DNA from 2 places in the Halomonas sp. M1 genome. Region 1 is predicted to be linked to the other one. Evidence: predicted binding sites of a transcription regulator. Region 1 holds the regulator's gene; the other holds the start of a gene.
What was found. Region 1 encodes PhoB, which activates phosphate uptake and scavenging genes when phosphate is short. Its sites were predicted from a motif close to TGTCATANNNNTGTCANA; they were not measured.
Positions count from the first base shown of each region.

Region 2: a site for PhoB is predicted at 2,737-2,754, ahead of phnD (phosphate/phosphite/phosphonate ABC transporter substrate-binding protein). Genes of this name have one in related genera too.

Region 1 covers NZ_CP121119.1:2,381,478-2,388,962, forward strand. The annotation lists gene cysZ (sulfate transporter CysZ) at 1-485, shown strand, start outside; gene P8S54_RS10940 (hypothetical protein) at 756-1,073, opposite strand; gene phoR (phosphate regulon sensor histidine kinase PhoR) at 1,464-2,798, opposite strand; gene phoB (phosphate regulon transcriptional regulator PhoB) at 2,802-3,491, opposite strand; gene ubiA (4-hydroxybenzoate octaprenyltransferase) at 3,602-4,492, opposite strand; gene P8S54_RS10960 (chorismate lyase) at 4,525-5,091, opposite strand; gene P8S54_RS10965 (FAD-dependent oxidoreductase) at 5,179-6,375, shown strand; gene P8S54_RS10970 (HU family DNA-binding protein) at 6,494-6,766, shown strand; gene P8S54_RS10975 (hypothetical protein) at 6,766-7,122, shown strand; gene yccS (YccS family putative transporter) at 7,273-7,485, shown strand, end outside.
Region 2 covers NZ_CP121119.1:2,778,187-2,785,671, reverse strand. The annotation lists gene phnE (phosphonate ABC transporter, permease protein PhnE) at 1-726, opposite strand, end outside; gene phnC (phosphonate ABC transporter ATP-binding protein) at 723-1,589, opposite strand; gene phnD (phosphate/phosphite/phosphonate ABC transporter substrate-binding protein) at 1,667-2,644, opposite strand; gene P8S54_RS12855 (bifunctional diguanylate cyclase/phosphodiesterase) at 2,778-4,511, opposite strand; gene P8S54_RS12850 (Glu/Leu/Phe/Val dehydrogenase) at 4,742-6,097, opposite strand; gene P8S54_RS12845 (ferredoxin reductase family protein) at 6,259-7,485, shown strand, end outside.

The sequences.
Region 1 (7,485 bases):
TTTTCACCTTTACGTTAGTCACCCACCTGATCGCCGCGCCTTTCTACGGTTTTTTAGCCGCCAAAGTAGAGCGCCAAGCCACTGGCCGCGAACCGTTAGACGACCGCGGGCTGGCGAAAACGGCGATTGATGCAGTGGGGCGTGAGCTGGTGAAACTAGGCTACATCCTGCCTCGCGCGGCAGCACTGTTGGTGTTTAGCTGGATTCCAGGGCTTAACCTGCTGGCGCCTATTTTGTGGGCACTGTTTTCTGCCTGGATAATGGCCATCACCTACTTAGACTACCCAATGGATAACAATAAAATAACGTTTCGGGATATGCGCCAACGACTCTCACGGCGCTGGTGGCAAAGCCTAACTTACGGAGGGCTGGTGACCGTTGTTACCTGGATTCCGCTGGCAAATTTATTCTTAATTCCTGGTGCGGTGGCAGGCGCTGTTTTGATGTGGGATCACCACTACCGTGGTGTGGTCACGGTGGAATGAACACACTTTTCGACCGTCCACAAAAAACGAGACCCCGCCAGGGCGGGGTCTTGATAACTCTTAATATGGGCGATACCTAACGTTAGCTTCCTATCCTTTTGCGGGACTCCAACCATGGAATTTACCCTGACTAACGTATTGTTCGTCGCTAGATTCACTCCTTGAATCGGTGAGCATCCTTGCAGTGGGACATCCTTGCCCCTTATGTGCTCACTCCTAAGCGTAAGAGTTATTTTCAACCTTGTAAACTAATGTTATCTACAATATCAATTACGACGCACGGTTTTCTTCATTAATCTCTTCTGGGGTGTATTCGTCGTCATTATCACCGTGCATGTCAGTTGATTCAGGATCGTCGACGGCATCTGGACCCTGTGTACCGTGGTCGGTAGTCAGATCGTCACTGTCATAGTTTCCAGCACCTGTACCTTGTGCATGGCTATCCTGAGGCTCATCATCAGTCGTAATATCTTGGTTTTGATCAATTGATGAATGGTCGGTGGTGTCAGCAAATGCTAGTGGGCTAGCCATCAAGCCAAAAGATACACCTAAAATACCAGCTTTCTTGAGTAGTTCCTTGGATATCATATTCCGTCTCCTCGATCGCTGTGATACCGCTAATTTTAAGGAAGAGTGCCATATAGGCTTGCCAGTTCCAGCGGTTATCTTCCTTGTCTGGGTAGTTGCACTGCTTGTGCCATCCTGCCAAAAAATTATATAAAACCATTTAAATACAAATATCTATAAATATTAGTCGATTATTTATAGCCACTCTAAAAGCGCTGTCAAAGCTGAAAAAGTGGCTAAAAATGACACATGCGCAGAGTTTGACCATTCTTAACAGACAATCTGGCACACTTGTACAAGCGTTGTCTTTTTTTAGGGAACGCGTGCTTCTTTGTGACAGGAATTGTTTGACCAGCACCGCCGTTGCATTCAGTGGTTGAATGCAGAGTTTGAAAACGCAGCGTGGTTTTTTTAAAAGACGGTATTAGCCACCAAGGCCCGTGTGGCAGGAAATACGCAGCGAAACTGCGCGCCTTCGCCAGGGCGGGAGACTATCTGTAGCTGAGCATCGTGGCGCAGCAATACATGCTTAACAATGGCTAATCCCAGGCCTGTGCCCCCAGTGGCGGTGCTGCGCCCTTTATCAACTCGGTAGAAGCGTTCGGTCAGCCGGGGGATATGCACCGGATCGATCCCCTCGCCGTTATCCTCCACCGAGATGTAAGCGCTACCGTTCTCCAGGTTGGCCCAACGCAGGGTTATTTGGCTGCCTGCAGGGGTGTAGCGCACCGCGTTAAAAGCAAGATTAGAAATAGCGCTGCGGATTTCCTGCTCGCTGCCCACTAGCTGGGCCTCGCTCTCAACACTTACGTGGATGCTATGTAGCTGGCTACTCGGCACTTGACCGCCTTTCTGCTGACCGGAGAGCGCCAGGGCATCCTGGCGAATGCTCTCAAGTAACGGCCCAACGGCCAGTGGTTGGTGGTCTTTTCCACCTTGGTCAATTTCCAACCGCGAAAGCAGTAGCAGGTCATTCACCAAGCTCTGCATGCGCTTGGTTTGTTCCTCCATCTGACCAATTCCCCGGCCTAAGCGTGGCGGCAGCTGGTCGCTTAAGTCGCTGTAGGTCTCCAAATAGCCGGAAAGCACCGTTAGCGGTGTGCGCAGCTCATGGGAGACATTCGCGACAAAGTCACGACGCATCTGCTCAAGACGATGCAGCCGGGTAATATCCCGCGCCATGACGAGACGTTCATCGTCTCCATAGAGGGTAATCTGATACTGCAGAATTTGGCGTTCATCAATTGGCGAGGTTAGCGTTAACGGTTCGCTATACTGGTTGGCATTGAAGTAGCTGATGAAACGCGGGTCACGCAGCAGATTCGTAATATGCTGCCCGCGGTCATGGGCGGTTTGTAGGCCCAGCATCTCAGTGGCGGCACTGTTCCACCACTCAAGGTCACCGTGGCGGTCTAACATGACTACGCTGTCGCGCATGGCTTCCGATGACTCTTGAATACGCCCGAGGGTAGCCCGCAAGCGGGTTTGGGTAATGCGCTGGCTCTTTTGGTAACGGTAGAGCCGATCAAATAGCTCGCCCCACATGCCCCGCGCCGAAGGCGGTTCATCCTGGGGATGCAGCGTTAGCCATTGAAAAAGCGCCAGCAGTTGACGCAAATGGTAAAACAAGCACACCGCAAGCCCTGCGGCCAACCCTAACCCAGGCGCGCCTAGCGCCCAGCCCAGCAAGACCCCTAAGGTCGCCAGCCAGGCAACTCGCCACAGTTCACGGCTCCAAAGACGCACGTTTTACACCCGAGCGGAGAAGCGGTACCCCGTGCCTCGCACCGTTTGGATAAGGTTTTGGTGGGCTTCGCCCAGGGCTTTACGTAAACGACGGATATGTACATCAACAGTGCGCTCTTCAACGTAGACGTTGCCACCCCATACCTGGTCAAGCAGCTGGCTGCGGGTATAGGCGCGCTCTTGGTGGGTCATAAAAAACTGCAGCAGGCGGTATTCGGTGGGGCCCATTTCCAGCGGTTCACCATGGGCGCTTACCCGATGGCTTACCGGGTCGAGCATTAGGCCATTAATCTCAATGGGGTCTTCCACACCCCGGGGAGTGGTACGCCTTAGCACGGCTTTCAAGCGCGCGACCAGCTCACGGGGCGAAAATGGCTTAGTGATGTAATCGTCGGCACCCGCTTCAAGACCTTGAATCTTATTATCCTCTTCGCCCTTAGCAGTAAGCATAATAATGGGTATTTCAGCGGTAGACTCTTCGCGTTTTAGGCGCCTTGCAAGCTCAATACCGCTGGTGCCGGGCATCATCCAATCCAGTAGCAGCAAATCAGGCTGATGGTCGACAACCATCGCATGAGCATCTTGGGCGTTATCCGCTTCAAGCACGTGATAGTCAGCCATTTCCAGCGCCACTGCGATCATTTCGCGAATCGGCGCCTCATCATCGACAATCAAAACGGTCTTGGCGGTCATTCCTGGGCCTCACGGTGTGCAATGAAACTAGCTCATAGAAAAACAGTTCAATGAAATATCTGTGACGATAACACCATGGCTTAGTGACAATTTTATGACACTCAGCGTATTTAGCCAGTGATTGGCCACCAGCTCAGAGCAATACCGGCAAAAATAAGCAGGCCCGACCAGTAATTATTCAAAAACGCCCGGAAGCAGCCATCACGCTCACGGTGCGCTATCAACCGCTGCTGATGGACAAACGTCGCTGCCATCGCTATTAGCCCTAGCCAGAAAAAACCGCCTAACGCTACTCGTAGCCCTACCCAGGTTAATAGCGCCAGCGTAGCAAGCTGTAGCAGGCCAATGATTAATCGATCAGCATCTCCGAACAGCACCGCCGTTGATTTAATACCGATTTTTAAGTCATCGTCGCGATCAACCATGGCGTACTGGGTATCGTAGGCCACGGTCCACAATACGTTGGCGAAAAACAGCAGCCATGCTTCAAGGGGCACGCTCCCCAGCACGGCACCAAACGCCATCGGTATCGCCCAAGAGAAAGCCGCTCCTAGCACCACTTGGGGAAAGTGGGTGTAGCGCTTCATAAAGGGGTAAATAAACGCCAGTACCAAGCCCCCAATAGAGAGTAAAACCGTAAACCAGTTGGTAAGCAGCACCAGAATAAACGCAATCGCTACTAGCCCAACAAACAGCAGCTGCGCTTCGGTTTCGCTGATACGCCCAGTGGCAAGCGGCCGATGCTTGGTGCGTTTCACATGGCCATCAAAGTGGCGGTCCGCATAATCGTTTACCACACAGCCCGCCGCGCGCATTACATAAACACCGGCAATAAAGATCAGCAATACATTTCGCCCAGGTACTCCCTCTGCCGCAATCCACAGCGCCCATAGGGTTGGCCACATCAAAAGCCAGGTACCAATGGGCCTATCCAGGCGCATCAGTTGTAAAAAATCCGCCACCCGAGCCCACCCCGTTGGCCGCAACAGAGAACGATCCATGCTTACCTCACGAATAAAGATGCAGTGTTAGCCTAGCGCGAAGGCAGGCCAAGATCATCCGCCATGGTGGATAAAAAGTACTCTTGAACCAGCAGCGAAAGCCCGCTGTGCTGAAAAACTGAGCGCCGCCCCCATACGCCAGACACATTTGGCGCACATAGCCGGTGGGCAAAACAGGGCCAATGCTTGGTAGCGTAAAGGGGGCCACGCACTAAATCAGGCTGGCGAAACAGCCAGCTGCCCAAAGAGCGTTCGCCGAGCCCCTCTAACCCTTTCCCCTGCAGCTGGGTCAGCGGCGCTACCGAGCGGGCCACCACCCAAGGCGTATCGTCCACACAGAGCGCTACTTCCCGCAGCCACGCATAGCGGCGCGGCTCAATACCCAAGGCCAGCGCCTCATCCCGCTGAGGCAAGCCAATTGTCTGGCGTAATAAGCGCACCCGAAACGGTTTATCGCCTGCCGCCGCGGTTAGCCGCGCCGTTAACGAATCGGTAGAAGCCACCCATTGCCGCCAGGGTGCGCTCATCGCAGGGCGCAGCGCATTAACGGGTAGCCAATGCATAAAAGGCTGGGCTTGCCGGAAAATTGGGGCCGTCACCGGGTTCTCCAAGGCAGTCAAAAAAGTGAGCGGTAGTGTAACATGGTGCTCTGACAGGCTTTTGTTCCACCGACTTTTGGTGACTGCATGCCCCCACCGATTGAACAACGCGCCGACGCCACCCACGCAGCGCTGGTGATTATTGGCACCGGCATGGCAGGTATTGGGCTTGCCCGCGCCCTGCGCCGCCAAGGCGATACCCGTACCATCGCTCTGTTGAGTGCTGACAGCGGCGACGAATACAGTAAACCGCTGCTTTCCACCGGCTTTGCCAAACGCATTGGCCCCGAAAAGCTGGCCCAGCGCAGCGCTGCCGACATAGCAGAAGAGCTTAACGCAACGCTAGTTACCCATACCCAGGTTGTCCAACTGGATGTGGATAACCAAAAGGTGCGGTTGAGTGACGCCCGAGAGCTTTACTATGATGACTTAGTTTTAGCGACGGGCGCGGCCCCACGCGCGCCCTTCAGCGTGTCTGAGAGCCTTAGCAGCCGCTGCTTCAACGTGAACGACTTAGATGATTACCGCCGTTTTCATACCGCACTAACACAAGGCCCCACGCGGGTCGCGGTGATTGGTGCCGGGCTGGTGGGCTGCGAGTTTGCTAACGACCTGATTGCTGGCGGCCACCACGTCAGCCTATTGGCCCCCGAAAACACGCCGCTAGCGCGCCTACTGCCCGAACCGCTAGGCCGCGCGCTAGCCACAGCCTTTGAAACGGCGGGCATAACACTCCGCCTAGGCCACGCCATTACCGCAATAACCGACTCCGTTAATGACCACGCAATAGACATCCAGCTTGATAACGGCGAGTCTTTTCAAGCCGATAAGGTGTTAATGGCGACAGGGCTTACCCCACGCACCGCGCTAGCAAACGCCGCTGGGCTAGCGGTGGCCTCTAACGGTATACAGGTGGACCGCTACTTGCGCACGTCTGAACCTAACATTTACGCCTTGGGCGATGTGGCCTGTGTGGAAGGTGTTAACGCCATGTACGTACAGCCGCTTCAGGCCAGTATTAAAGCATTGGCGGCTACCCTAACCGGCACGCCCACCCGCGTCGCCTTTGGCGCATGGCCGGTCATCGTAAAAACACCGCTACTCCCCGTGGTGGCCTACCCGCCGTTAACCACGCCCACACAGTGGCGCATCGAAGGGGAAGGGGGAGAAATGGCGGCGTTGGCGGAAGATAAAGACGGTCGTTTGATTGGTTTTGCGTTGACAGGCGGCTGCGTGAGAAGGAAAGTGGAGCTTTCCAGAGCAGCCCCTGCGCTGCTAGGCTGATTTTCGCCGCATTCACGACTAGTCTAAGAAGCTGGACCAGCCGGGTAATGCTTTAAACAACACTGTTTCTTACACATCACAAGCGTACGCTTGATTCTGTTACAAGGGAGTTTCCTCTATGCGCAAACCTGAACTCGCCGCTGCTATTGCTGAAGGTGCCGACCTTTCCAAAGACAAAGCGGGCCAAGTCCTCAACGTCATCCTGGATGAGATCACGAACAGCGTCGCCAAAGGCGAAGACGTCGCCCTGATTGGTTTTGGTACTTTTACCGTTCGCGAACGTGCCGCACGTACCGGCAAGAATCCGCAAACTGGCGCCCCGCTACAAATTCCCGCCAGCAAAAACGTTGCCTTTAAGCCAGGCAAAGCGCTCAAGGACGCCGTTTCCTAATGAAGCTAACGCTTACGCTGTGGCTGCTGAGTTTTATGCTCAAGCGTGCCCTACGCCGCAAGCCGCGCTTTAAAGAGCAGCTGGAACGCATGCGCGGACTGGACTGGGGGATTGCCACGGAAGACTTAAGCATTGCCCGCTACTACCGGATGACGCCCAAAGGGGTAACCACGGGCAAAGGCTTGCCCGTTGACCTTGACCTTGAGCTACGTTTTCGCGACCAAGATGCCGCGCTACGCATCCTCAAGAAGCCTACCCAGCAGGCATTTCTAGACGGCATGGTAAACGGCGAGGTGCGCCTCGTCGGCGACTCCGCCGATATGAACAAGCTGCAAAAGCTGTTGAAGTATTTGTAACGCTAGTGGCTCTATTGCTTGCCGCCTATTGCCCCGCAGCCCATCGCACTGCGGGGCTTTTCGTTGATAGGCCACAACAGCGTCTCTCTAGCCATGCGGCAACGCAGCATATAAACTAAAGTCTAACAACCTCTGCCTACAAGAGCCCCTATGCCGCTTTCACTGCCCCTACGGCGCCTTTGGACACTGGATAAGTTCGCCTATAGCCTGCGGGTGTTTATCGCCTTCAGCGGGGCGCTGCTGTTTAGCGGGGTAGCGGGAGACGTGGCACTGGTGATCCCGCTGTTTTTAGGCATTATCGCAAGCGCGCTTTCAGAAACCGATGACAGCTGGCAGGGGCGCCTACAAGCGTTGGCAGTCACC
Region 2 (7,485 bases), 400 kb from region 1:
GCTGAGTGAGGTGTTGAGAGTCGCGCCAATGCCGCCCGCCCCGACAATGCCAATCACCGATGACTCACGGAAGTTGATATCCAGCCGGTACATCGACAAGCCAATTAAGCGCGGCATCACCTGGGGTTGAATGGCATGGTTCATGGTTTGCCACCAGCTCGCCCCGGTGGCGCGCACGGCTTCTACCTGCCGCCAGTCGAGGTCTTCAATATCTTCTGCCAGCAGCTTGGCCATAAAGCCAATGGTGGCAAACGCCAAGGTCAGCATCCCGGCAAACGGCCCAAAGCCGAACATCACCACAAATAGAATCGCGATGATAATTTCCTGGAAGGTGCGCGAGACCGCAATAATGGCGCGGCATACCGCGTAGATGGGTAAGGGCGAGATATTGCGCGCCGCCCCCAACCCCACGGGAATCGCCAGCAACACGCCAATCACCGTAGAGGTTAACGTCATGGTGAGGCTTTCCAGCAGACCCGCCATAATGTCGTTTTGGCGACTAACAAAGTCGGGCTGCAAAAACGCTCCGAGAAAATTCAGTGCGCGCCCAGAACCTTCCGCCACACGCGCCCAATTGACTTCAACAGACGCTAATGCGAGCACCAAATACACGACGCCGCCCAGCACCAACCCCCAGCGCATACGCGGATTATCAATCAGCGGTAGCCGCCGCCAATGACCTTGGCGTGCCGCCTGTTGACGCGCCAGCGTATCAACACCGCTCATAGCGCGCCTCCGCTGGCAACACTGGCCAACGGCCGCTGCGTGTGGGCAGCATAGGGTTGGCGAGTGAACGCATTTTCCTTCTCTTCAACATCGTCACTCTCAACAGGCTCAGGCGACGTATCCCAATCCTCTTCACCGTATATCGTGGTAAGAATCTCGCTGGTTAGCTCACTGGGCTTGCCATCAAAGACGATTTCACCTGCCCGCAACCCCACAATACGGTCGGCAAACTGCTTCGCCAGCGCCACATCGTGAATGTTGATAATCGCAGCCAGCTCACGCTCGGCGCACAGCTCACGAATCAGTCGCATGATTTGCCGGGAGGTTTTCGGGTCAAGGCTCGCGGTGGGCTCATCGACCAGCAGTAGTTTGGGGCTTTGTAACAGCGCACGGGCTATGCCAACCCGCTGGCGCTGGCCGCCAGAGAGCGCATCGGCGCGCTTGTCGATGGCATGGGGAAGGCCCACCCGTTCAAGTAGCCGAAACGCCTCGGTCACGGCTTCCTGAGGGTAACGACGCAAAAAGCTACGCCAGAATCCAACATAGCCTAGCTGACCGGAGAGCACGTTCTCCATCACGGTTAAGCGATCCACCAAGGCGTATTCCTGGAAGATCATCCCCATGGAGCGACGCGCGTGGCGCAGACGATTGCCTGATAGCTTCGTCAGCTCGATATCTTCCAACCGAATGCTGCCTTGGGTGGGCTCCACCAAGCGATTAACACAGCGAATCAGGGTGCTTTTACCCGCCCCAGACGGCCCAATCAGCGCCATGACCTGACCTTTGGGAAGCGCTAGTTCGATATCAGTAAGCGCACGATCCCCAGTGGGGTAACGTTTGCCAACGCCGGTAAGTGTCAACATGGGTTTACCTCATCTTCATAACGGTTCGGCCAGAAGGTTGCCCTTCTGGCCGATGGGGTTGCACAGCTGCCAAAGGGTTAATCGCAGTCGTAAGTCACACCGTTGGCTTCAGCAATGGTGCGGATCACAGACCAATGCTCTGCATAGGTGATCGGGATAAACTGTGCTTCACCGGAATTGGCAAACTCAGCCTCAAGGGCGGTGCCTTCCCAGTCGTAGCTGAAGAACGCATCTTGAATTTGCTGGGCAAGCTCAGGCTTTAGATTGTGGGCAACGCCATAAGCCGTGGTGGGGAAGGTTTCGGAAGTATAGATAATCTCGTAATCGCCTTCGCTTACCACACCGCGAGAGATCATCCGAGTAGCCACCGAGTTAGCAATGGCGGCAGCATCGTAATCTTTATTCACTACACCTAGCACAGAGTTATCGTGAGAGCCGGAGAACGCGGTCTTGTAATCGTTATCGGCTTCTAACCCATACTCAGAGCGCAGCAGCGCAGAGGGTGCACGGAAACCAGAGTTAGAGGTTTCTGAGGTAAACGCCAATTGGCGACCTTCAAGGTCTTCAACGGACTCAATACCGCTACCGGGATAGGTAATAATTTCCATCTCGTAGCCGTAGCTACCATCTTCACTCGCCATAATGGCGAAGGGGCGAAAGCCACCACAGTTAACAGCAACCGGCACACCGCCGGTGTTGAAACCCGCGACATGCAAGCGGCCTGCACGCAGCGCCTCTTGCTGGGCAGCATTCGACTGCACGGGGAAGAACTGCACACGTTTACCGGTTGCTTCGCTTAGATGATCCAGAAAACCAGACCATACATCCGCATAAACAGCAGGGTCTTCAACCGGCGTATAGGCAAAGACCAAGGTGTCCGGGTCGACCCACTGAGACTCGTCAGTCGGTGCATCGGCAACCATATCGCCATCGTTGTCTACGTAGCGCGAGGAGAGGTCGGCGGAGGCGTTAACCGCTGCCAGCGCAAATGCGCTTGCAACAGCAGCGCTAATCAATGTGCGGGAAAGCGAGTTAGAAAGCGTGGGAGCGTGCATGCATCACCTAAGTAGCTGTTCAAAGATGACGCTATCCTGCCAAGCCTGCATGACAGCAGCGGGTCACTCCCGTGACAACCTAGTGACGTCTCAATGACAGCAAAGTGACACCCCTTAGCTAAGGCAGCACGCGTCAGTTCCGTCGATCTATAAAGAGACTATTTCCGACTATTTTTTTCGCCTGATGTTTTAGCTCGGAAAGTTGGGCGGCAATATCCAGTGCCTTGCAGGTGCTAGGCTCGGCAATGGGTTTAACCGCAATCGATACACTAACAAAGGGAAAGAACGCCGTGGCACCTTGGCGGCTTTCAATAGTGATACCGCCCTGCTGCCGATCATCCTCTTCATAAAAACCCGGTGCCATGACTTCAAAGGAGCGCAGAATTTGCTGGCAAACGCCCTCCCAGTGCTCAAGTGGCAGCAGCATCATAAAATCGTCACCGCCAATATGGCCGATAAACCCACCGGCACTCTCCACCTGACCCTGCAGCAAGCGCGACAGCGAAATAATCACGTGATCACCGCGGGCGTAGCCATAAGCATCGTTAAACGCTTTGAAATTATCTAAATCGACGTAGGCGGCTGCGAACCCTTCGCTCTTATCCAGATACGCGACCAAGGTTTCGTTGATAAGAATATTGCCCGGCAACCCCGTCAGCGGGTTTGCATGGCGGGCTTGACGCACTTGGATGGCGGTAATCTCGCGTAGTAGATCAACAATAGTACCCATACCAAGATAGTGGCCGTTGTTATCCACGATCACAAAGTCTTCAAGCTCAATATCTTGGCTGTCGGTAAGCTGTTGGCTCAGCGCTTCCAGTGACAGTTCTGCAGGGGCCACTAACATTTTGGCGTCGCCCACATCCAGCACGCAGCGCTTAGCATACAAAGCATGGCTGTAGGGGTTAGTAAACAGCGTTAAGAACGCATTGCGACGCACCACGGCGACGGGAATACCCTCTTTAACCACGGCGACACAGCGTAGGTTGGGGTGCTCGCGAAATCGCTCGGCAAGCTCCGGCACCACACAGCTGGGCCCGACGGGGTTAACCGGACGCAAAATAGAGTGCGCGGTACGACCCGCCGTACTTTTTAACTGGGTGGCCGCAGGTAGCAGCATATGGAGCTGCATCGGCGGATCGGGGCTAGGCCGGGCAAAATAAAACCCTTGTAGCAGTGCCAAGCCGCGATCCAATTCCCACAAGCAGAGGTGTTCGGCGGCGGTTTCGATTCCCTCAGCTATTAACTGGCAATCCAAGCTGCGCGCCACATCTAGAATCGAACGAAGGAACTCACGCTTGGCAGGCTCTTGGTCAATGCCAGAAATGAAGTGGCGGTCTAGCTTAACGAAATCAGGCCGCAACTCCGACCAATGGCGCAGGCTAGAGTGACCTGCGCCCAGATCGTCTAATGCCACCTGAAACCCCATATCACGGTAGTGGGCGACCGCTTGACGCATTAGGTCGTAATCGTGAATGGGCACGTGTTCAGTGAGCTCAATCACCACCCGTTCGGCGGGAAGCCCCACCTCCTGGATAAAGCCAAGCGTTAACCCTTCACGGAAGTCCCGCTCGACAATCGTCAACGGCATCACGTTGAGAAACAGCAACCCGGGCAATTCAAGTTCGGCAAAACGATGAATCGCCAAGCGACGACAGAGTATATCCAGCTCAACGAGCAACCCGGCTTGGGTGGCGACATCAAACAGGCGTAGGGGCGAGTGCAGCGGCGATGTTTTGGGACCACGGATGAGCGCCTCATAGCCATAAATTGCCTGTTGATTGGCATCTACGATTGGCTGAAAAAGCACCTGCAGCGCCTCTGCCGCGATAATGTTATTCAGCCACTGCGCTTCTTGTGCGGTCATATATTTGCTGTCCCATTTAAAGACGGTTGTCCCTATAGTTTTTAATGAGCCACAGAAAAAAACCGGTAAATCATCAGAGAAATACCGGGTGGCTACTTGGGCAGCAAGATTGCGACATCTGCATGACACCAGTGTGACAACCCAGCGCGATTGATCGCGATTAATGGCACCACACTGCGAACACTTAGCGAGCCCCATTGGGCCCGCTACTCTTTTTGTACTGACTTTAGTTAACGGTAATTCTGGCAATTTCCTCGCGCCATGATGGCTTCAGCGATGCGTTCTATTCCCTGGCGGTAGGCGGCTTGGCGATAGGTGACTTTCTCTTTCTCCGCCCGCGCCAACACGCTTTCTGCCTGCACTCCCAGCAGGTTATCTAGGCGCTGATTGACGTCTTCTTCTAGCCATTTTTCGCCTGCGCGGTTCTGCAGCCACTCAAAATAGCTAACAATGACGCCGCCAGTATTAGCCAAGACATCAGGTAGCACAGGTATTTCGCGTTTGGCTAATGCATCATCGGCATCGCTAGTTAACGGCCCGTTAGCAATTTCAAGAATCGCCCCCGCCTGCACATCGTCAACGTTGTCGCAGTGAATTTGGTTCTCTAGTGCCGCTAACGCCAGCACATCCACCTCAAGCGACAGCAGTTTATCGCTCGTCAGTGATTTGCCCTGCTTACTCTTGGATAACGAACCGTGCTTGTCTTTGTCCTGCTTCGCAGCGTCAACATCAAGCCCGTCCGCGCTGTAAATGGCGCCGCTTGAGTCCGATAGCGCCACAATTTTATAACCCCGCTCACTGGCTAGTCGGGCAAAATGATAAGCAGCATTACCAAAACCCTGTACGGCAACGGTGGTCTCTTCTGGCTTGCGCTCTTCGCGCTCGGCCCACAAATCCAGTACTTTTAGCGCGCCGCGCCCAGTGGCCGCTACCCGACCCGGAGACCCCCCTAGAGACAGCGGCTTACCGGTAATAGCGGCAGGCGCTTGGGCACGCACGATATGTTCGTACTCATCAATCATCCAGCCCATTACCGTAGCATCGGTATTTACATCCGGGGCGGGAATATCTCGGTCTGGCCCCATAATATCGGCAATGGCACGAATATAGCCCCGAGCCAACCGCTCTCGCTCAAGGGAGGAGAGGGCCTTGGCATCTACCTGTACACCACCTTTCCCGCCGCCATAAGGTAAGCTAACCACCGCGCACTTCACCGCCATCCAGAAACTTAGCGTGGTGACCTCATGCTGATTAACGTCCGTATGGAAACGCACACCACCTTTGGCAGGCCCTAAGCTGGTATCGTACTGAACCCGCCAAGCGGGGAAGGCCTTTAGGCTTCCGTCATCCATGCGTATTGGCACACTCACCTGAAGCGACAGGCTCGGCTGCATCAACCGTGCCTGAGCATCCGGGTGAATATCCAGCGCTTCAAATACCGCCTCCAGCCGTGAGCGAGCATCCTCAAACAGCGCCGCGCCTGTATCAGGGGTCAGGGCTTGCAGCGTTTTCTTTTCCGCTTGCGGTTTACGTGTTTTGGATGCTTGCTGCTTTGCTTTATGTTTTTTCGCTTTCGCATTAGCCATGTAGCACTCTCCTTCTGCTTGATAGGCGTCAGCGCCTGCTCATAAGGGACTTAGCACTGTGTAAGCGTAGCAGCTTGGTAAATGCACACGCTTTTTAACTTGCGAAATCCCAGCTTTTTCTCACACTTAGGCTATTTGCACGGATGCCCAGGGAGAACATAGTGAGCCCAATAACACGTAGCGCCCTAGCTTGGGGAAGCCTGTACAGTTTACTTGCCCTGCTACCGATAGGCTGGCTGCTTCTCTCACCACCAACACCCCGCAGCTGGCTTGGTGAAGCGGCGGTGTTGCTTGGCGCACTCGCCCTAAGCATCATGGCACTGCAGGCGTTAATATCTGGCCGACACACGTGGTTTGCCCATGAAGTTGGTTTTGACAACGTACTGCAGTTTCATCGCCAGATCGGTATTGGGGCGCTTTTCCTGGTTATTGCCCACCCCGTTGCCCTGTTTATCGCCCACCCTTCGCTGATTCACTTTCTTGACCCACGGGAAGAAACCCTGCGCGCCCTAACCCTGATGGCGCTATTAATAGCCAGCATTGTGCTGATTATTAGCTCGCTCTGGCGAAAGCGTTTTGGGCTATCGTATGAGTGGTGGCGACTACTCCATGGCGGCTTGGCGCTGTTCATCGTTTTTGGGGGGCTGGGCCATGCCATAATGGCCCAGCGGTACACTGAGGGCTTGGTTACCTCGATGGGTCTGGCACTGCTTATTCTGATTCCTGCCTGCTTGGTACTCGAAACTCGCTTATTAAGGCCATGGCGTATGCGCCATCGCCCGTGGCGCGTAGTGGACACAAAGCTTGAGCGCGGCGATACCACGACACTAACGCTTGAACCCGCCGGCCCTCACCGCTTCACTTTCCAACCGGGACAATTCTTCTGGATCACCCTGGGCAACACCCCATGGTCGCTTCAGCAACACCCTTTTTCGCTCTCATCAAGCGCTGCCAGCAGTGGCCGTATAACCTTCAGCGCTAAACGCCTGGGCGACTTTACCCGACAACTACCCAAGGTAACCGCCAATACACCTGCGTTTATTGAGGGCCCATTTGGCGCTTTCATCCCTCGCCCCAACAATCCCTCGGGGCTGGTAATGATCGCAGGGGGGATTGGCATTACGCCGTTTATGAGCATGCTCTACACCTTTCGCGACCAGCAAGACCGCCAACCGATTTGGCTGATTTATGCCAACCCCACCTGGCAAGAAGCCACCTTCCGTGACAACCTGGATGAATTGGCTCAGCAACTTAACTTAACGCTGATTCACGTTATTTCAGACCCCCATGAGGGCTGGGAAGGGGAAGTGGGCTACGTTGACCAAGATCTCCTGGCCCGCTGCTTACCCCGGGATGATGGGAAGCGTGACTACTTTATTTGCGGCCCG